4 regions of the Caldibacillus debilis DSM 16016 genome follow, and region 2 is predicted to be linked to each of the others. Evidence: riboswitches for the same ligand, from Rfam matches in the RefSeq annotation. Region 2 holds a riboswitch; each other region holds the start of a gene.
The links. A riboswitch is a leader RNA that binds a small molecule or an ion and turns the genes downstream of it on or off. The one in region 2 is predicted to bind S-adenosylmethionine.
Positions count from the first base shown of each region.

Region 1 (5,195 bases), on a different contig from region 2:
TTTTTTCCACCAATCGGGGGGTGCTCAATTGGACATGAACATTCCCGAAATCTTTCAAGTCCTTCGTCAAATTTGGCCGGCTGACGGTATTCATACAAAACCTTCCTTTTTCATGATTTCGTTAAAAAAGTATAACACATATATGCTATTAGTATATAATATTTCCACGAAAAATGGAATAGGTTTTAACGATGATATTTAAAGACACGGGAATGGGAAAATCGTGTCAAGCGTCAGTGAAAATGTCATACTAACGCGTCAGTGAATTTGTCACATTGATTTATTTTTTTATTCCTTTCACCCTGTGTTTTGAATTTTGGCCTGGACCGCTCATTTCATCAAGGGTAAAGGCCCAAGGGCCTTCGCTTCGCTCACCCTTGATTCATTTGCGGTCCAGGCATGGAAGCCATCAAGGGGTGAAAGGAATTGGAGTCGGTTCTCTCAAACCGTTATAGCCAAATTCAGCCCGTTGTGGTATCCTTGGCTTGGGTAGGAATGGTTTTCGCCAAGGATGATTGGCAGCGGGCTTGTGAGGCGTTCTCACGATGCCCGCCTTTTCTTTTTGCGAAGATTCTTGGCGATCAGGCTTTTGCACTTCTTCCAGCAGGTATTTTTCCCCTTTGTACCAGATAAATCGATCCCCGTTTAGGGTTTCACGGACTTCAACCCGTGTTTTCACGGGAATGGTTTGTTTGGAGTTCTTCGTTACGATCTTGTACGTCTTTCCACCATACGATACGGTTTCGCCAGAACCGACCGTGCGTTTCTCCCGATAGCACAGGATATGATCCAAGGATTGTTCCTCAGCCAAGGGAACAAACGCGCTTTCCGGATCGGCAGGTTGAACCGCAAAGAGATGATTATGTTTACGGATAAGTTCCGGAAGAACCTGATTTGCTTCTTCGATGGTGTTGACATTGCGAAGACGCAATTCCACCACGCAGCGATCCTGTAAGGTTTCAAAGAGGCGTTCGATTCGTCCTTTGGCCTGTGGCGAAAGGGCCTTGATGTGGGTAATCCCCAATTCCTGTAAGACTTGGCCGAACTGGGAGAGCGGAGGGGCTTCACCGGCCAGCTCTTGTTCGATCGACAGGGTTGCTTCTTTTGGCGAACGGAAGATGGTATGCCGGTCGGAGTAAATACTCATCGGGATTCCCTTTTGTTCGATCATCTGTTTGAGGAGAAGCAAATACCCTTCCGTATCCTCCTGAGGACGAAACACGGCAGCCACGATCTCTCCCGTGGCATCGTCAATCGCTGCCAGTAAAGCAAATGGCTTGGCTCGGTCCTCCAACCAGGGATGAAAGCTGGCATCCACTTGAACGAGCATCCCCGCCTGAGGTTTTCTAGGCCTTGGACGATGGGCTTTGGGTGGACGACGCTTTCGCTTCGGCGGGAGGTTGGATTCACAGCGAATTCGGCGAACGGTAGAAGGGCTTATGTGAATACCCTCATGCTGTGCCAACAATTCAGCCAAATGATGATCATTACAGTTGCGATAACGCTCGCTTGTGAGAAGATTACGAATATATTCACGTACTTCATTTGAAAGTGCGTGTGCCGGTTTTCGCCCACGATTTTTATGGATGATTCCGGTTTCTCCCTCCTCCAGGATTCTTTTCTTCAGGCGAAAAACCTGGCGGGTGCTTAATCCTAGTTCATTCGCAGTTTCACGTACAGTCATGAGTCCATGAATATGTTTCAACATCACATTGTAACGCCACAATTCTTTTCTGGTCATCGTAATTTTCTCCTGTCCCATAGTGACATTTTCACTGAAGCGTTACAATATGACAATATCAAAGACGTTTAACAGGGAATGGGAAAATCGTTGACAGGCTAAAGCCGGTGTTGTATGATTGTAACTTGAACGGATACTCTTATTGCGAGTAGGCGGAGGGACTGCCCCGAGGAAGCCCGGCAACCTGCTTATTGACAAATAAGTAAGGTGCTCAACTGAGCAAGGGAATTCCTTGAACGATAAGAGTGAAAGGTAAAATCACACCCTTTCCTCAGCGGAAAGGGATTTTTTTATAACCTTCCATGGGATCCAGGCATAATTTACGGAACTAGGATCGATATTTTCGTGCAAAATATGAAATAAGGTATCCGTGACAGTCAGCAAAGGAACCGGAAGGAGGAATTTTTATGGGAAGAAGATTGTTTACATCAGAGTCGGTCACGGAAGGGCATCCGGACAAAATTTGCGATCAGATCTCCGACGCGATCCTTGACGCCATCATCGCCGAAGATCCCGATGCCCGCGTGGCGGTGGAAACGTCTATTACGACCGGGCTTGTTTTCGTTGCCGGGGAAATTTCCACGTCATCCTATGTGGATATTCCGAAAATCGTTCGGGACACCGTCCGCGAAATCGGTTATACCCGGGCCAAGTTCGGATTTGATGCCGATACATGCGGAATCATCACATCGATTGACGAGCAATCCCCGGATATTGCGATGGGGGTTGACCGAGCCCTGGAAGCCAGGGAAGGGAAGATGACCGACGAGGAAATCGAAGCCATCGGCGCGGGGGATCAGGGATTGATGTTCGGATTTGCATGCAACGAAACGGAAGAGCTGATGCCCCTTCCCATTTCATTGGCCCACAGATTGTCCCGCAGGTTGAGCGTGGTGCGGAAAACGGGGATCCTGCCCTACCTGCGTCCCGATGGAAAAACCCAGGTTACCGTGGAATATGACGGAGAAGGAAAGCCGGTGCGGATCGATACGATCGTGATCTCCGCCCAGCACCATCCGGAAGTGAGCCAGGAGCAGATCAAGCGGGACTTGATGGAACACGTCGTCCGTGCCGTCGTCCCGGAACAAATGCTTGACGGGGAAACGAAATATTTCATCAATCCGACCGGAAGGTTTGTCATCGGCGGTCCGCAGGGAGATGCGGGGCTGACGGGAAGGAAGATCATCGTCGACACTTACGGCGGTTACGCCAGACACGGAGGCGGCGCCTTTTCCGGCAAAGATCCGACGAAGGTGGACCGTTCCGGGGCTTATGCGGCCCGTTACGTGGCGAAAAACATTGTCGCCAGCGGATTGGCGGACAAGTGCGAAGTCCAGTTGGCCTATGCCATCGGCGTCGCCCGGCCGGTGTCCATTTCCGTGGATACCTTCGGCACGGGGAAAGTCAGCGAGGAAGTGCTGGAGGAACTGGTGAGAAGGAATTTTGATTTGCGGCCTGCCGGCATTATCCGGATGCTTGATTTAAGAAGGCCGATTTACAAACAAACGGCGGCCTACGGCCATTTCGGCCGGACGGATCTGGATCTGCCCTGGGAAAGGGTCGACAAGGCGGAATTGTTGAGGGAACAGGCGTTCCGCCGGGCATAAGCGGAAAAAGAAAGGCGTTTGGACGTCTTCGGAAAAAAGGAATCCTATAAAGATTGACATCCGGCCAGGCACAGGCGGAAAGAGGGGCGTTTCTTTTCCGCCGGAAAATGCGGAATCACAAGAAGGGCATGGGCGGCCGGGGAAAAGCGGGGGTATGAATGGCCCCCTTTTTTCTTGGATCGCATGTGCAAAATTTTTCTCGGGATCGGATCCTTCAATCGGCAATAATCGGAACCTTCAACTGGCAAGTAAAAAGAGAAGGCGCCCTGTCATCCCGCAATTTTATTCGACAACCTTTTTTGATACAATAATGGGGTGATCATTCGCGCCGTTTCCCATCCGGATCATTGGTTTTCGGCGTTTCAGGATTTCCCCGTTACGGATTGCTCCTTTTCCACGTCTCATGGAAGTAAATAGGATTTTCGGCATCAGGAAAGGAAAAGAAGGTGAATGGAATGTGCGGATTTATCGGCTGTGTTCATGACCAACCGAAGGAGTTTTCCAACGAAGATCGGGATGCCTTCAAAGAGCGGAACCATCTTTTGACCCACCGCGGTCCCGATGACGAAGGGTATTATTTCGACGAACATGTCCAGTTCGGTTTTCGCCGGCTGAGCATCATCGATCTTGAATCGGGCAGGCAGCCCCTGTCCTATGCCAATGAACGGTATTGGATCATCTTTAACGGGGAAATTTATAACTATATCGAACTGCGGGAAGAATTGCAGGAAAAGGGAATGGAATTTGCCACCGAATCCGATACCGAAGTGATTTTGGCATTGTACGACCATTATAAAGAAAAATCGGTGGATAAATTGCGGGGGATGTTTGCCTTCCTCATCTGGGACAGGGAAGAAAAGCTCCTTTTCGGCGCCCGGGATCCTTTCGGCATCAAGCCGTTGTACTATTATGCGGATCCGGACAAAGGGTGCACCTTTTTTGCCTCGGAAAAGAAGGCGATCCTCCATGCCTTGGAAAATCCGGCGCTCAACGGAAGATCCCTCCAGCAATATTTGACGTTCCAATATGTTCCCGAACCGTATACCATGCATGAAAAGATCGAAAAATTGCTGCCGGGGACTTATTTCAAGAAACGGCCCGGAAAACCTTTGGAAATTTTTACATATTGGAAAGCGGAATTCCGCCCCGCCTTACAGCCGGAGGAAAAATGGGTCGAAGAAATCCGGGAAGCGATGTTCGATTCGGTGAAGGTCCATATGCGGAGCGACGTGCCGGTCGGCTCTTTCCTGTCCGGCGGAATCGATTCGACGATGATCGCGGCGATCGCGAAGGAATTCCATCCGAGGATCCAAACCTTCTCCGTCGGTTTTGAACGGGAGGGCTACAGCGAGATCGACGTGGCCAGAGAGTCGGCGGAAAAGATCGGGGTGGAAAATATCAGTTACGTGATCACGCCGGAAGAATACATGAAGGAATTCCCGAAAATCATGTATTATATGGACGATCCGCTTGCCGATCCCGCCTGCGTGCCCCTCTATTTCGTCGCCAGGGAGGCGCGGAAACATGTGACCGTCGTCCTTTCCGGCGAAGGTTCCGACGAGCTGTTCGGCGGCTACAATATATACCGCGAACCGCAAAGCTTGGCCGTCTTCCAGAAAATCCCCTCCCCGTTGAAAAAGGCGCTGTACTTTTTGTCCCTCCTTTTGCCGGACGGGGTGAAAGGGAAAAGCTTCATCCAGCGGGGAGTGACGCCGCTGGAGGAACGGTACGTCGGCAACGCGAACATCTTTTCCGAAAAGGAAAAAAGGAAGCTGCTGGTCCATTATGATTCGGGCATCGACTACAAAGACATTACGCGGCCGTTTTATGCGGAAGCGAAAGATTAT
Region 1 covers NZ_KB912918.1:38,468-43,662, forward strand. The annotation lists gene pckA (phosphoenolpyruvate carboxykinase (ATP)) at 1-94, opposite strand, end outside; gene A3EQ_RS0119835 (ISNCY family transposase) at 410-1,741, opposite strand; SAM riboswitch class I at 1,878-1,987, shown strand; gene metK (methionine adenosyltransferase) at 2,149-3,348, shown strand; gene asnB (asparagine synthase (glutamine-hydrolyzing)) at 3,804-5,195, shown strand, end outside.
Region 1: it holds a riboswitch for S-adenosylmethionine, as region 2 does, so the genes downstream of both, metK (methionine adenosyltransferase) here and A3EQ_RS0117270 (ABC transporter substrate-binding protein) in region 2, are expected to answer to the same signal.

Region 2 (5,195 bases):
CGTGGAAGGATTTGCGGGAACTGACCGAATGGGTAAAGGAAAATCCGGAAAACTTGTCCTGGGCAAGCGTCGGCCCGGCCGGATTTTCCAGCTTCGGGGTGGCGGAATGGCTGAGCGCGGCGGGGATCGACTATAAAAAAACGAGGATGGTATCGAGCGAAGGGGCCAGCGATTCCGCCGCGAAAGTGGCCGGGGGTCATGTGCTTTTGGCCGTGCATAATGCCGGGGAAGTCTATTCCCTCGTGCAAGCGGGAAAGCTGAAGGTGCTGGCCGTCCAGGACGGCAAACGGAGCCCCTTATACCCCGACGTGCCGACGACGGAGGAACTCGGCTTTCACGGCTTGACGGTCAAATGGTGGACCGGGATATCCTTGCCGGCGGGAACGCCCGAGGCGATCGTCAAAAAGTGGGAAGCGGCCGTCGCCAAAATGGAGAAGGACAAAGGCTTTATCGGGCAGCTGGAAAAGATCTATCTCCAGCCGTCCTATTTGCCCTCAGCCGAGTTTAAACGGTCGGCGGAAAGGGAGCTGGACTGGTACGCCGAGCTGGCGGAAGAAACGGGCATTCGCAAGTGATTTTCCGGTTTCTGTTGGATGCGAAAGAGCAATTGAGGCGGCCATGCCGCCTGATTCGCCGGAAATCCGGCCGCCGTTGCCCGAAAGGGAAGGGGATCGCCCGCCCTTTGCCCGCCGCCGGTTTCCAAGGAACCCTGACAAACCGGTTCGAATCATCAAAAAATGGAAAAACACCTCCAGCGGGAGGTGTTTTTCCAAAGTTTGTTGACTGCCGGCGGTGCGGTATTGCGGCAAGCCAAGGTTTGCTGTCGGCCCGCCCGGGCGGGCGCGCCTTCCCCGGATGCGAGGAAGGACATGTTTTAATGCCCCTTTGCGGATTCCGCCAGGGAGCCGGAAAAAGCAGAAGGATGGCGGAAAGCCGCCGGATAAAGGGACTTCATCCCCTTGGGGAAACGGCCGGAAAGGGCCGTCCGGTGGAGACGATCGGTACCGATTTGGAGAGCCGGCGCCCGCCTGCCGCTTTTCGATCCGGGCGTTTTCCCGAAACGGGGGCACCTTAAGGCCGGTGCCGGCCGTTATTTCTCGAGATAGACTTCGGTGAACGAATCGTTCATCGGATGGGCGACAAACCCTTTCACATATTTGGCCTTCGCCAGGGGCGGGGCCGTATGGGCGAGCAAGACCCAAGGCGCATCCCGGAAGACGATTTCCTGGGCCTTTTGATAAAGCTCGATCCGTTCCTTTTGATCGATGGTGACCCTCGCTTTTTCGAGCAGACCGGTTAACTCGTCGCTTTTGTAGAAGGCAATGTTGTTGGCCGGTTTCTTTGTGTTCGTTTTGCTCAAATTCGGATAGAGGAAGTTGTCGGGATCGGCCAAAACGCCCGTCCATCCGAAGAGGGCCATCGGGTGTTCGCCGTTCTTCACTTTGTCCAGGTAGGTGGCCCATTCGAAGGTTTTGATTTCGGCCTCAATGCCGACCTTCTTCAAATCGGCCTGGATCGCTTCCGCCACTTTTAACGGCTGCGGCAAATAAGGCCTCGGATTGCTCATCGCCCACAGTTCGGTCTTGAAGCCGTCAGGGTATCCCGCTTCCGCCAGCAATTGTTTCGCCTTTTCCGGATCGTATGAATAACCCGGAATCCCGTCATTGTATCCCCAAAGGACGGGAGGAAGGGGATTTTTCGCCGGTTCGGCCAATCCGTTAAAGAAGGCGTCGATGATTCCCTGCTTATTGATGGCCATGTTGATGGCCTGGCGGACCTTCACATCATTAAAGGGCGCTTTTTCCGTGTTGAAGGCCAAATAGGAAATGTTAAAGCTCGGCCGTTTGACAAAATCCAGGTTTTGGTCGGACTCGACGGCGTTCTTATCGTCGGGATTGAGCCCGTCCATGATGTCGATATCCCCGGATTTGAGGGCGCTCAAACGGGCGGAATTGTCGGGGATCACCCGGAAGATCAGCTGGTCGAGATAGGGCTTCCCTTCTTCATAATAGTTTTCGTTTTTGGTTAAAACGATCTTGTCGTTGCGGTCCCAGCTCTCGAATTTGAACGGGCCGGTTCCCACCGGATGTTCGCCGTATTTGTCGTCATATTTTTTGATCGCCTCGGGGCTCGATATCCCGAACATGGGAATGGCCAGGTAACTGAGGAACGGGGCGATCTTTTCTTTCAATCGGATCTCGACGGTGTAATCGTCAAGGGCCTTCACATGGACGATTTTATGGTTTTCGTCCCCTTTGAATCCCCCGTAAAGGAAGGTGTAGTAGGTAAAGTCCCCGTCATGGTAAGGGTTGTTCGGATCCATCCAGCGCTCGAAGTTGAAGACGACTGCATCGGCGTTGAAATCCGTGCCGTCATGGAATTTGACCCCTTTGCGCAGATGGATGGTCCATGTCAACCCGTCTTCCGACGTTTCGTAAGAAGTGGCCAGTCTCGGCTTGATGTTTAAATCGGCGTCGTATTCAAAGAGGGTTTCGAAGATGTTGTATGTAACACGGATGGATTCTCCGTCCGTGACGTTGATCGGATCGAGGGAGACGGCGTCCGCTCCCCGGCCGAAGATCAATGTTCCCCCTTTTTCCGGTTTTCCGGTGCCGCCGTTTGCGGCTTTTTCCCCGTCCGTCTTATTGCCGCCGCAGGCGGACAGGACGGATGCGAATAAAAGTAGGATCGTCAATAAGAACGCTGTTTTCTTCATCCTGCATCCTCCTTTTGATTGTCATTTGTTTTTGCACGCCTTTTCCCCGGAGGACTTCCTGCGGACAGACATGCAGCCTGATCTTGCGGTTCGTACGGTTCCGGCGAGGTTCCCAAACCGCTTTTCCCGGCCGGAACATGCCGGTTATTTTCCCGGCGGATCCCCCCTTGATGCGAAAGAAATGAAAAAAAACTTCTTCCGATAAGAAGAAGTTTAGCAAAGAAAACATTGCCTCCCTTCATCTTATCTTCCAGAACAGAAGTTCTGCTGGAATTAGCACCTGGCCGGAATCCGGCTGGTTGCTGAGGCTTCACCGGGCCAGTCCCTCCGCCTCTCTGGATAAGATGAACTTTTGCAAATATTCAATTATGAGAATATCTTAGAAAAATTCCCGTGCTTTTGTCAAGGGAAATTCGAGATCTCTATATTCAGTCCGCCTCCATGCCGCCGAACCAATTGCCGGAAAGGGCGGGAAGAAAGCGAAGGCGGATTTTTTTATTTTCCCGTCGGCGGTATCAATATCCGATGGGGGAACTTGTGCATCGATTGCAGACGGTTCTGCCTCCGTTTCAGGCAGGGCCGATCGGCCCTTCGGTTCAGGCGCGGCGGCGCGCCGGCCTTTACATGCATTCCCGGCGAAAGCTATAATTGTGGGGATGGCAAAAAAGAGCGCCGTGGAAAAGCCGTAAACGGAGGTTTTCCGGCGGAAGGGGGATGCCGGACCGGATGCCCGATGGGCATCGGCATTTTGCCGGCAAAACGGGGAAAGTGTCCGGAGACCGCCGGTTCCCGGCTTTTCGGGCGGATCGCGCAAGGGGGTTCGGGAGATGAATAACATCCAATCCATTTGCATATTTTGCGGTTCGAATTTCGGGAACGACCCGGAATACAGGAGGGCGGCCAGGGATCTCGGAAAATTCCTTGCCGACCGGGGGATATCCATGGTTTACGGCGGCGGCAAGGCGGGCCTGATGGGGGAGATCGCCGATGCGGTTTTGCGCAATCAGGGCCGGGTGATCGGGATCATACCCGAATTTTTGCGAAAGAAAGAGTTGGCCCACGAGGGCGTCAGTGAACTCTTCATTACGGACACCATGCATGACCGCAAAGCCAAAATGCACGAATTGGCCGACGGCTATATCGCCTTGCCGGGAGGCTACGGGACCTATGAAGAAATTTTTGAAGCCCTCTCCTGGCTGCAGATCGGCATGCACAAAAAGCCGATCGGCCTGTTCAACGTCAACGGTTTCTTCGATCCTTTGATTCGGATGCTGGAACACACGGTGGAAAAGGGATTCGCCAAGCCTGAAAATTTGGAGTTATTGATCACCGCCGGCGATGCGGAAACCCTTTTTCGCCGGATGGAGCGGTTCGAACCCCGTCTCGTTCATAAATGGGCATGATCCCGGGAAAGGCGAGCTCCGGCAAACCGGCCCGTGGACATGGAAGAGATGTCGCGGCCTTCTCGCCTGTATGAAAAAGCCCCGGATTCCCTTGTTTCCAAGGGATCCGGGGCTTTTAAGCAGCCTTTCCCGCGCGGAAGCCGATCAGCGGGAGTAGAACTCGACGATCAGGGATTCGTTGATTTCCGCCGGAAGTTCCGAACGTTCCGGGTAACGGGTATAGGTGCCTTCCATTTTTTCCGGATCGAAGGTTAAATATTCCGGAATGAAGTTGGTTAATTCAATGGCCTCTTTAATGATTTGCAGGTTTCTCGATTTTTCGCGGACGCCGATCGTTTGACCGGGTTTCACGAGATAAGAGGGGATGTTGACGCGTCTTCCGTCAACCAGGATATGGCCGTGGGTCACCAATTGCCGGGCTTGCCGGCGGGTGCGGGCGAGGCCCAGCCGGTACACCAGGTTGTCCAGGCGGGATTCCAGCAAGATCAGGAAGTTTTCGCCGTGGACCCCTTTCATTTTCCCGGCTTTTTCAAAAGTGTTGCGGAATTGGCGTTCGTTTATCCCGTACATGTGGCGGAGTTTTTGTTTTTCCTGCAATTGGAGGCCGTATTCGGAAAGCTTTTTCCGTTGATTGGGTCCGTGTTGTCCCGGAGGATACGGACGTCTTTCCAGTTCTTTACCCGTTCCGCTTAACGAAATCCCGAGCCGGCGGGAAATCTTCCAAGTCGGTCCTGTATAACGGGACATTGAAGTTCCTCCTTATAAAAGTTAGTCGGTAAAATAAAACAGTTGCGTACATCGTTTATCGCCATTTTGTTTTCATGTACCTTCGCCCCAGCAGCTGAGGGTTACGCGGTACAACTCCGGCAAGGAGCAACAAAATGGGCGGATAAACATGTACACATAGGCTGCCATATTTTACACAAAGTCTATTATATGGAATTGCAACAATGAAGTCAACAAAAGAATGGGAAATGTTTATGGCAAGATTTTCACGGTGCATTGGGCCGCATCCGGTTCAGGGGCCGTTCGAATGTCGGACCCCGGGAGCGATGATGGACATTTTTCCCGCGGTG
Region 2 covers NZ_KB912915.1:64,556-69,750, reverse strand. The annotation lists gene A3EQ_RS0117280 (tripartite tricarboxylate transporter substrate binding protein) at 1-575, shown strand, start outside; gene A3EQ_RS0117270 (ABC transporter substrate-binding protein) at 1,091-2,716, opposite strand; SAM riboswitch class I at 2,957-3,062, opposite strand; gene A3EQ_RS0117255 (LOG family protein) at 3,553-4,119, shown strand; gene rpsD (30S ribosomal protein S4) at 4,264-4,866, opposite strand.

Region 3 (5,195 bases), on a different contig from region 2:
TCCGGGAGGAAGGCGCGGGAATGGCCCTTTGGCGCTTCATCCCCTGTAAAAATCCGGCGGGCTTCCTCGGCATCGGAGGCGGCCCGCCGGTTTTATCCGTTCATCTTTTGATTGATTCCAAGAATTCTTCGGTGATGATGCCTTCGGCCACGAAATGGCCGGCGAACAATTCTCCGATTTGTCCCAGTTGCATGTCCTCATGGTTGATAAAATGGGGCAGCGCCTTTTTGATGAGCGGCACGTGTTCTTCCGGCCGTTCGGCGATCGTATTCCATGCCCGGACGGCGAGCCCCAAATCCCCGCTGAAAAGGGCGGCTTCCAATTCTTCCGGCGGGAGCGGGTCGGAAAGCGGGTCTTCCGCCTCAACAAATTCCCCGCTCAGCAAAAGCCGGGTCCATTCTTCGAAAGAATCCGCCAATGGCCGCGGTTCTCCGTCTTCCGCCACATAAACGATCTGACCGGTTTCCCGGAGGAAGGCGACCGAACCGATGGCGCAAGCCGCAAAAGGGATGACGCCGCCTTGTTCCGCCAACTCTTCCAGCGGCAAAATCCGGGTAATTTCCACCGCCCGGTCCGGAAGGAGGAAAAAGGGATGGTCGATCCGTCCGCCGTTTTGCCTGTTCATCAGTTCCCGGAAAGCCTGGGGAAAGCGGAACCCGAGGCGCCGTTCCGCCTTTTTCCATTCGCCGTCCGATGCCCCGGCCGGACCGTCTTCATCCGCCCATCCGGGATGTTCTTCGTTTCGGTAAAAATGGCGGATCCGGAAATCGGTTGCGGTGATTTCCCATTCCGTCATCGGGGAATCGAACAGGACCCCAAGCCGGAACCCGTCCCTTTCCACGTCCGTCTCCTCGTACAGCCAATACATGCCGGGAGCCAATGGGAATTCGGATCTTTCCTCCTTGATCCCCGATATTTCGATCACGGCGGCCTCGCCGTAACTGAAACTGCCGGATCCGTCCAGGGTGAGCCGCAAAACGTCCTCCCCGCGGCGGATGAAACGGATTTGGGCATCATGGAGCCCGGCGTCCGCGATTTCCGCCAAACCTTCCGGCAACTGCCCGCGGATTTTTTCCTTGTATTCCCCGGCCGCGTCGATCATCTTTTCCGCTTCTTCCTGTTTTTCTTTCAGCCAGGCCAAAACCTCGTCCCGGACCCGTTTCGGGAGTTCGGGCTGATTGATCGTCCCGTCCAGCACATAGGGGTGGAAGGTTTCGGGGAGGATCTGCAGCAGCCGGTCTTTAATGGATTCCAGCTCTCCCCGCAAATAGGCGCGGAAATCCTCGCTTTCTTCTTCGAAACCGCGGATGAAATCCGCCCATTCTTCATCGGATTCGGGGAAGGTCAAAAGATGGGGATCCTGCATAGTTTCATACCATTTTTTCGAAAAAAATTTCATCGGACGAGTCTCCTTTTCGTTCGGATTGTTGATTACTTTGATTATGAAAGACGGAGAGGATTTTGGTCAACCCTTTTTCTGCCGGGACGGTTCCGACGGGCTGTCAAAAAAAGTATGCGTAAAATATTTGTGGGCAAAACTTATCCCCTTCAATAGGTGAGTGATCGAAGACGCACGCCTATGAAGGGGGAACCAGGCGTAAGCGCGGCAGGAAAGAAAGCAACAATTAATGAAAAAGAGGGCTGCTCCTTGGCAGACTGATCGTCAGGAAAAACTCGCATATTGACATTTTCAAACATTCATATTACTATACAATCATACATAAAAATTACATATTTTCCTCGTCATTTCTTATCCAGAGAGGTGGAGGGACTGGCCCGATGAAACCTCGGCAGCGGGCTTTCGCATGAAAGCACTGTGCCAATTCCAGCAAGTCGTCTGGACGGCTTGGAAGATAAGAAATGAGACGGAGTTTTGCGAACGCATGACCCCTCTCATCTTATCTTCCTGGAGGTAAGATGAGGGGGGTTTTCATTTATCCGAAAAGGAGGGGATGCGGGGAAATTTCGATTCGTCTCTTAAACCGAGTTTTCATATCCATTTACTCGTATTTATTGGAGGTGCTCGATGATCACTTTTGAAAATGTCACCAAGGTATTTCAGACCAAGGACCGGGAAGTCGCGGCCGTCAAAGATGTAAGCCTGACCGTCAAAGAGGGAGAAATCTTCGGCATCATCGGCTTCAGCGGCGCCGGAAAAAGCACCCTCCTCCGCCTGGTCAATCTGTTGGAAAAACCGACTTCCGGGAAGATCTTCGTGAACCGGCAGGAGATCACCAAACTGTCCACCAAGGAACTGCGTAAATTGCGGCAAAATATCGGAATGATCTTCCAAAATTTTAATTTGTTCAATTCCCGGACAGTTTTTGGAAATGTGGAATATCCCTTAAAAATCGCACAGGTCCCGAAGGAGGAAAGGAAACGGATCGTTTGGGAACTGCTCCGGTTCGTCGGACTCGAGGATAAAGCGGGCGATTATCCCGAGCAGCTGTCGGGAGGCCAGAAGCAAAGGGTGGGCATTGCGAGGGCCCTGGCCACTTCCCCAAAAATTCTGATTTGTGACGAACCGACTTCGGCCCTCGATCCGGAAACCACCAACGACATTCTGAATCTGTTAAAAAAAGTGAACCGGGAGTTGAATGTGACCATCCTATTGATCACCCATGAGATGCATGTCATCCGCAAGATTTGCGATCGGGTCGCCGTGATGGAGGAGGGACGGATCATCGAAGAAGGCTCCGTCCTGGATATTTTCACCAGCCCGAAAACCCGGACGACGAAAAACTTCATCCGTTCGGTGATCCACGATTCCCTTTCCGAATCCTTGCTCGAGGAACTGAAGCGGAACGGAACGAACCATCTGTACCGCCTGACGTTCAAGGGCGATGCGACAAAACAGCCGATCTTATCGAGGATTTCAAAGCGATACAATGTGGATGTCAACATTTTGAACGGAAATATCAGCGAACTGCAGGGGCAATTATTCGGGAATCTGATTGTCGAAATCATAGGCGATGGACAGGAAGTGAAAAGGGTCATCGAAGAACTGAAAAAAGTTGTGCAAGTAAAGGAGGTCCTGTCCGATGCGGGTTGATTGGTCCACGTTTTGGCCGCGGATTGTCGAGGCGACCGGCCAGACGATTACGATGGTCGTTTTTACCTTGCTATTTTCGTCCATTATCGGAATCTTGATGGGGCTGCTTTTATATGTCACCCGAAAAGGGAATGTTTTTGAAAATCGGTTCATCTATTCCTTTTTAAACATTATCATCAACATCGTCCGTCCCATCCCGTTCATCATCTTTTTGGTCGCCATCGCCCCGTTGACCCGGGCGGTGATCGGGACGACCATCGGGACGGCTGCCGCGATTTTCCCCATGACGATCGCCGCCTCCTTTTCGGTGGCCAGGGTGGTGGAAAATAATCTCGTCTCCATCGACCCGGGGATTATCGAAGCGGCCAAGGCGATGGGCGCCGGACCCTTCCGGATCATTTTTGAAATCATCATCCCGGAAGCGATCGGACCGCTGATTTTAGGCTTGACCTTTGTCACCATCGGCTTGATCGATTTCTCGGCGATGGCGGGAACGGTCGGCGGCGGCGGTTTGGGCAACCTGGCGATGACCTACGGGTATCAGCGGTTTGATACCTCCGTCATGATCGTCACCGTCGTTATCCTCATTCTCTTGGTGCAGATCGCACAATTGATCGGGAATTATCTTTCGAGGATTTTTTTGCGTCGATAGAAAAAATTTGGCATTCAAGGAGGAAACAGAATGTACAAAAAAATAGGCTTATCGTTGATTGCGGTACTTCTTTTCGCTTTACTTTCGGCGTGCAAGGGCGAGACGGCTTCCGATGAAAAAAAGGTGGTAAAAATCGGGGTGACGGGGACCGACGGCCAGGTCTGGGACATCATCAAGGAAAAGGCGGCGAAGGAAGGCATCACCATCGAGCTGGTTGAATTTTCCGATTACACGCTGCCGAACCAGGCGCTGGCGGACAAGGAAATCGATTTGAATGCGTTCCAGCACATCGCCTTTTTGAATCAATTCAAGGAAGAACATCATCTGGATATCGTGCCGATCGGGACCACGGTCATCGCGCCGATGGGCATTTATTCCGAGAAATATAAGGACGTCTCCGAAATCCCCGACAAGGCGAAAATCGCCATCCCCGATGATCCCTCGAACCAGGCGAGGGCTTTGAAGCTGCTTCAGTCGGCCGGATTGATCAAGCTGAAGGAGGATTTCGGCTTGTTCGGCGATTTGAGCGGAATCAAGGAAAATCCCAAAAAATTGGAGATCATTCCGATGGTGGCCCAACAAACGCCGAGGGTGCTTCCGGATGTGGCCGCGTCCGTGATCAATAACGGGATTGCCGGGCAGGCCGGATTCGTTCCGAATAAAGACGCCATCTTCCTGGAAGATCCGAATGATCCGGCGGCGCAGCCGTATATCAATGTTTTTGCCGCCCGGGCGGAAGACAAAGACAATCAAACATTCAAAAAGATTGTCGAGATCTACCATGATCCTGAAGTGGTCGAGGCGATCAAAAAGGATACGAACGGCGGTTCCGTCGTGGTCGACATTCCGATTGAAGAACTGGAAGACATCATCAAATAAAAAGCGGGGGGAATTGGCGTGCCGGTTGATTTGCAGCTTCAAAGGAAGCGGATCGAGGAAAGCATCGAAAACGGAAGGGAACTGTATATTCAAACGAGCCATGAGATTCATGATCATCCGGAAATCGGAAATCAGGAATTTTTCGCATCGGAAAGGTTGACCGATCTTCTGAAAAAGGCCGGTTTTGAGGTCACGACAAACGTTGCCGGCCATGAGACGGCCTTTGTCGCGAGGAAGCCTTCCCATATCGACGGCCCGAAAATCGCCTTTCTTGCCGAGTATGATGCGCTGCCGGGACTCGGGCACGCGTGCGGGCATAATTTGATCGGGACGACGAGCGTGGCGGCGGCCATCGCCGTAGCGGAAGTCATTCATGAAACGGGCGGGGAAGTTTTCGTCTTCGGCACCCCGGCGGAGGAAGGGGGACCGAACGGTTCGGCAAAGGGCAGCTTTGTCAAACACGGTTTATTAAAAGACATCGATGTGGCTTTGATGATCCACCCCAGCGGGAAAACGAGCCTTTCCGCCCGGACGCTTGCCGTCGATCCTTTGGATTTCCACTTCTTCGGAAAAGCCGCCCATGCCTCCGGCGCCCCGGAGCAGGGGATCAAT
Region 3 covers NZ_KB912917.1:116,479-121,673, reverse strand. The annotation lists gene A3EQ_RS0119595 (DUF4085 family protein) at 101-1,399, opposite strand; SAM riboswitch class I at 1,748-1,860, shown strand; gene A3EQ_RS0119590 (methionine ABC transporter ATP-binding protein) at 2,027-3,052, shown strand; gene A3EQ_RS0119585 (methionine ABC transporter permease) at 3,042-3,704, shown strand; gene A3EQ_RS0119580 (MetQ/NlpA family ABC transporter substrate-binding protein) at 3,735-4,583, shown strand; gene A3EQ_RS0119575 (M20 family metallopeptidase) at 4,602-5,195, shown strand, end outside.
Region 3: it holds a riboswitch for S-adenosylmethionine, as region 2 does, so the genes downstream of both, A3EQ_RS0119590 (methionine ABC transporter ATP-binding protein) here and A3EQ_RS0117270 (ABC transporter substrate-binding protein) in region 2, are expected to answer to the same signal.

Region 4 (5,195 bases), on a different contig from region 2:
GCAACCGATGGATTTCTTCCGAGAACGGGAGCGGGCATTGGGCATCGTATCTGCCGCAATAAATGAAGGCCGGAACGGGGACATGTTTTAATTTCTCCCGAATGTCGTAGTTGGGCAATTCGTGAAACGAAAAGTAATCCAATCTATTTTGCACGACCCTTCCGCTGCTCGGCCTGGAAAAATAGTCCTCGAATTTCTCCGGCCTGTAAAGGGACATTTCCGTCCATTCCCTCATGGCCTTTGCCCGTTCTTCCTTCGCGGATGACGGGGATTTCAGGATGGAAAACAAGGCTTTCAGCCTTTTGTTCAATGGGCTTTTCGGACTGTACATGCTGCCTTCATGTTCCATGTAATCCTTGCTTGCGGAGGCCCCGCCGATCAAGATTTTTGTTAAGGAACGGGGGAAAATGGCCGCATAGACCAGCCCGAGCATCCCGCCGGCGGAATGGCCGGCGAATCCCCATTTCTCGATGCCGAGCGCTTCCCGGACGGATTCCAAATCCTTGCATGTTTCTTCCATGCCCAGTTCCCGCTCCGAATCCGCTTTGCAAGAGTTTCCCGCCTCTTTCAAGTTGGTGAGATAAACTTTGAAATGGCCGGTAAATGCATCGGCAAAATAATAGCCCCGTTCGTTGAATTCGCTATAGAAATGGGTAATGCAGAGCGGGCTGCCCTCGCCCCGGGTGAATATCTCGAACTTTCCCCTGCGGGTATCCGCCATTTCTCTTTGCCACATACGAAAACCTCCTAAAAAAGAAAGAATCCCGGCCCAACGGCTGCAGTTGGCGGGGAAATGGAGCTCCCCGCGTTCCCTAAAAAGGAAAGCATCCTAACTCAACTTTTTTCATGATTCGCCATCCGGGCAGCGATTTCCTTCAGGAAAAGTTTTTGGCGAATGAACGGCCCGACCGGGCCGCGGAAAGGGGGATTCATCCGCGGATGAAGGAGGTTTTCCCTGCTGTATGGACAGCCATTCGGGATTCATCGCGAAGGATGGGTGGTGAAAGGAAAAATGAGCCATCCGCAAACGGTGATGCCGCGCATATCGCCGGCCGCCCCCGGAGGCCGGGAAAAGCGGTCCGATCCGTTTGGGCCCGGCTGTCCGTGCGGCCAAAGGGCGGACCCGATCGGCCCTTCCGGCGGCCAAAAAATGGAAGGGATTTTTCCTGCCGAAAGGCCGCGGCGATTGAAGTTTTCCTTCATTTTTTTATTGACATGGCTTAAGAAGGGTGATAGAATTTCAATCATCATGAAAATTTAATAAGGCAGTACCTAGCTCTTATCAAGAGAGGTGGAGGGATGTGCCCGATGAAACCCGGCAACCGTCAATGCGTATGCATTGAAATGGTGCCAATTCACACAAAGTGAAGCGATTCACTTTGAGAGATGAGGGAGAGGTAATCGATTGTTTCGTAATCGTGCGCCTTTCTGCTCATTGTGGAAAGGCGCTTTCCTTTTATGGATGGCGACAGGGAAAGGGGTGGAACGTTTTGATCTCCGTGCAGAACTTAACAAAAATTTTTCCGGCGAAAAACGGAGATGTTACGGCGGTTGACCATGTCAATCTGGAGATCAAAGAAGGAGAAATATTCGGGATTATCGGTTACAGCGGCGCCGGGAAAAGCACCCTTATCCGCCTGCTGAACGGATTGGAGACCCCCACGTCGGGTTCGGTCATTATCGACGGGAAGGAAATCCACAATATCCGCGGCGCGGAATTGCGAAAGGCCCGGCAGCAGATCGGGATGATCTTCCAGCATTTTAATCTCCTCTGGTCGCGGACGGTCCGGGAGAATATTTCATTCCCGTTGGAAATTGCCAAGGTGCCGAAACAGGAACGGAAAAAAAGGGTCGATGAGCTGATTAAACTGGTCGGCTTGGAAGGAAAGGAGGATGCCTATCCTTCCCAACTGAGCGGGGGGCAAAAACAGCGGGTCGGCATCGCCCGGGCGTTGGCGAACAATCCGAAGGTGCTGCTTTGCGACGAGGCCACGTCGGCCCTGGATCCGCAAACGACCGATTCGATTCTGGAGCTGCTCGTCGACATCAACCAAAAACTGGGCTTGACGATCGTTCTCATCACCCATGAAATGCATGTCATCCGCAAAATCTGCCATCGGGTGGCGGTGATGGAGGCGGGAAAAATCGTCGAGGTCGGCCCGGTCTTGGAAATATTTAAACGGCCGAAAGCGGAAATCACGAAACAGTTCGTCCGGCAAGTTACCGAAACGGAAGAACCGTCGGAAACCATCGAACATCTTTTCCGCAAATATCCCGAAGGAAAATTGGTCAAACTCACCTTCGCCGGGGAATCCGTCGAAAAACCGATCATCGCCAAACTGATCAGGGAAACCGGTCTGGACATCAATATCCTGCATGGAAACATTTCGCAAACGAGAAACGGCGCCTATGGTTTCCTGTATGTGCAAATGGCCGGAGATCCGGAAGCGTTGGCGAAGGCCTTTGAGATCTTATCGGCGGAACAGATCGGCGTGGAGGTGATGAAAAATGTTTAGCGCCATATTTCCGAATGTGGATTTGGCGAAAGCATGGCAAAAGACATGGGAAACCCTCTATATGACCGGAATTTCCATTATTTTTATATTTTTACTTGGAATTATTTTGGGATTATTGGTGTTTCTGACCTCGAAGGGCAATCTGTGGGAAAACAGATGGATCTATGGCATTATTTCCGGATTGATCAATATTTTCCGTTCCATTCCCTTCGTCATTTTAATCGTTTTATTGATTCCCTTTACGAAATTTCTCGTCGGGACGATGATCGGGGCAGACGCCGCCCTTCCCGCATTGATCATCGGTTCCGCTCCATTTTATGCGAGGATGGTGGAAATCGGCCTGCGGGAAATCGATAAGGGGGTGATTGAGGCGGCAAAGGCGATGGGGGCAAACACCTTCACGATCATTTTTAAGGTTTTGCTGCCCGAATCGATGCCGGCATTGGTTTCCGGCATTACGGTGACCGCCATCGCCCTCGTCGGATATACGGCCATCGCGGGCGTCATCGGGGCCGGCGGCCTCGGCGACTACGCGTATCTGGACGGATTTTCGCAAAATCAAAACGATGTGACCTTTTTCGCCACCCTGTTGATCTTACTCATCGTCTTTATCATCCAATTTATCGGAGATTTTATAACGAAAAAATTGGATAAACGATGAACGGCCGCCGCAAGGACGGGGGATGGGTCCCGGAAAACTGCCGGAAATGGCGGGACACCGGCCCGGTCTTTCCGGCTTCCGGAAAGGATCAAGATCCGGCAAATCCCTTCGGACGGGAAGGCCGGATCAAGGGTTCGGCGGCATTTGAAGCGGGTTAATTGATCCGATAAGGATTGAAACAATAATACAAAGGGGGATTTTTCATGAAAAAATGGCTTGTCGCACTTTTCGCTGTAGCCTTGATTTTCGGCCTTGCGGCCTGCGGGAAATCCGAGAAAACCGGAGGCTCCGATGAAGGGGAATTGAAAAAGATCGTCATCGGGGCGACGAATGAACCCCACGCCAAGATCCTGGAAAAGGCCAAACCGATCCTGAAAGAAAAAGGCATCGATTTGGATATCCGCACCTTCAGCAAATATGAACTGATCAATCCGGCCTTGAATGACGGATCCTTGGACGCCAATTACTTCCAGCACATTCCCTATTTGGAAGCGCAAATGAAGGAATTCGGCTACAAATTTGCCAATGCCGGCGGGATCCATATCGAACCGATCGGGGTTTATTCGAAAAAGTACAAATCCCTGGATGAACTTCCCGACGGGGCGACGATCATCATCAGTAACAGCGTGCCCGACCACGGACGCATTTTGACATTGCTTGAGAAAAACGGGCTAATTAAACTGAAAGACGGGGTTGACAAGGTCACGGCTACCGTAAAAGATATTGCGGAAAATCCGAAACATTTGAAATTCAACTACGAGTATGCCCCGGAATTGCTGCCCCAAATCTACAAGAACAACGAAGGGGATGCGGTCGTCATCAATTCCAACTACGCCCTCGACGCCGGATTGAATCCGGTGAAGGACAGCATCGCCATCGAAGATTCGGATTCGCCCTATGTCAACATCATCGCCGTCCGCCAGGGGGATGAAAACAAAGAAGAGATCAAGACGCTGGTGGATGTCCTCCATTCGAAGGAAATTCAGGACTTCATCCTGGAAGAATGGGGCGGAGCGGTCGTTCCCGTCGATAAATAAAAAGGGTGTGTTCCTCCTCCGGGAGCGTCTTAAGGGCCAAGATCGTCCGGCCCGATGCGGAAACCGTCCCGTTTCCGGGGACCGGGCGGAGCGGGGTTTCGCAAAGAAATAAAACGCAGATGATTCCACGTCGAGTGTCCCAAAAATGGATTTTGGGGCACTTTCTTTTATCCCGTTTTCTGATAAAATAATAAGATCAAATCATCCGCAAGCCTCGAAGTCTCCCCGCAGATCCCGGATTTTTGATAAAATGGATTAAACAGAATCTTTGCTGATTTCCCTGGTTTCGTTCCCTTTCATTCATCGTTGATAAAATGGAATCCCCAATCCGGCCGTTCCGTTTTCATTCGGCTTCAGGATCCCGGCCCGAACCCATCCGGAAAATCCCGTTCCCGCGGGCCTTTTCAGGAAACCGGACCCGGGCAAGGGCGGGCCCCAGGCCGCCGGACAAGAAGGGAAACAGCCGGCCAAGCCTTTAACCGCCATCCGGCCAAGGCTTCGGCAAGGATTCAAGGGTCTCCATGTACGGCGGAAACCATTTTCCGTCCACATCTTGGTGATTGCATCCGTGGAAAAGTTAACCCGGCAAGTTGAATATACTTTTCATTTGTTATAATATTGTAATGAGAATAAATTGAGAATGAACATTGAATGGAATAATGGAGGTATAGACATGGCGAGTTCAACATTAACCATTAAAGACTTGCATGTTGCCGTTGAAGGCAAAGAAATTTTAAAAGGGGTCAACCTCGAAGTGAAAACCGGCGAATTCCACGCCATCATGGGCCCGAACGGCACGGGGAAATCGACCCTTTCCGCGGCCATCATGGGCCATCCGAAGTATGAAGTCACCAAGGGAACCGTCACCCTCGACGGGCAAGATGTTCTGGAGATGGAAGTGGACGAACGGGCCAGAGCCGGTCTTTTCCTGGCCATGCAATATCCGAGCGAAATCAGCGGCGTCACGAACGCTGACTTTTT
Region 4 covers NZ_KB912891.1:144,554-149,748, forward strand. The annotation lists gene A3EQ_RS0110630 (alpha/beta fold hydrolase) at 1-736, opposite strand, end outside; SAM riboswitch class I at 1,277-1,393, shown strand; gene A3EQ_RS0110645 (methionine ABC transporter ATP-binding protein) at 1,491-2,516, shown strand; gene A3EQ_RS0110650 (methionine ABC transporter permease) at 2,509-3,177, shown strand; gene A3EQ_RS0110660 (MetQ/NlpA family ABC transporter substrate-binding protein) at 3,381-4,214, shown strand; gene sufC (Fe-S cluster assembly ATPase SufC) at 4,888-5,195, shown strand, end outside.
Region 4: it holds a riboswitch for S-adenosylmethionine, as region 2 does, so the genes downstream of both, A3EQ_RS0110645 (methionine ABC transporter ATP-binding protein) here and A3EQ_RS0117270 (ABC transporter substrate-binding protein) in region 2, are expected to answer to the same signal.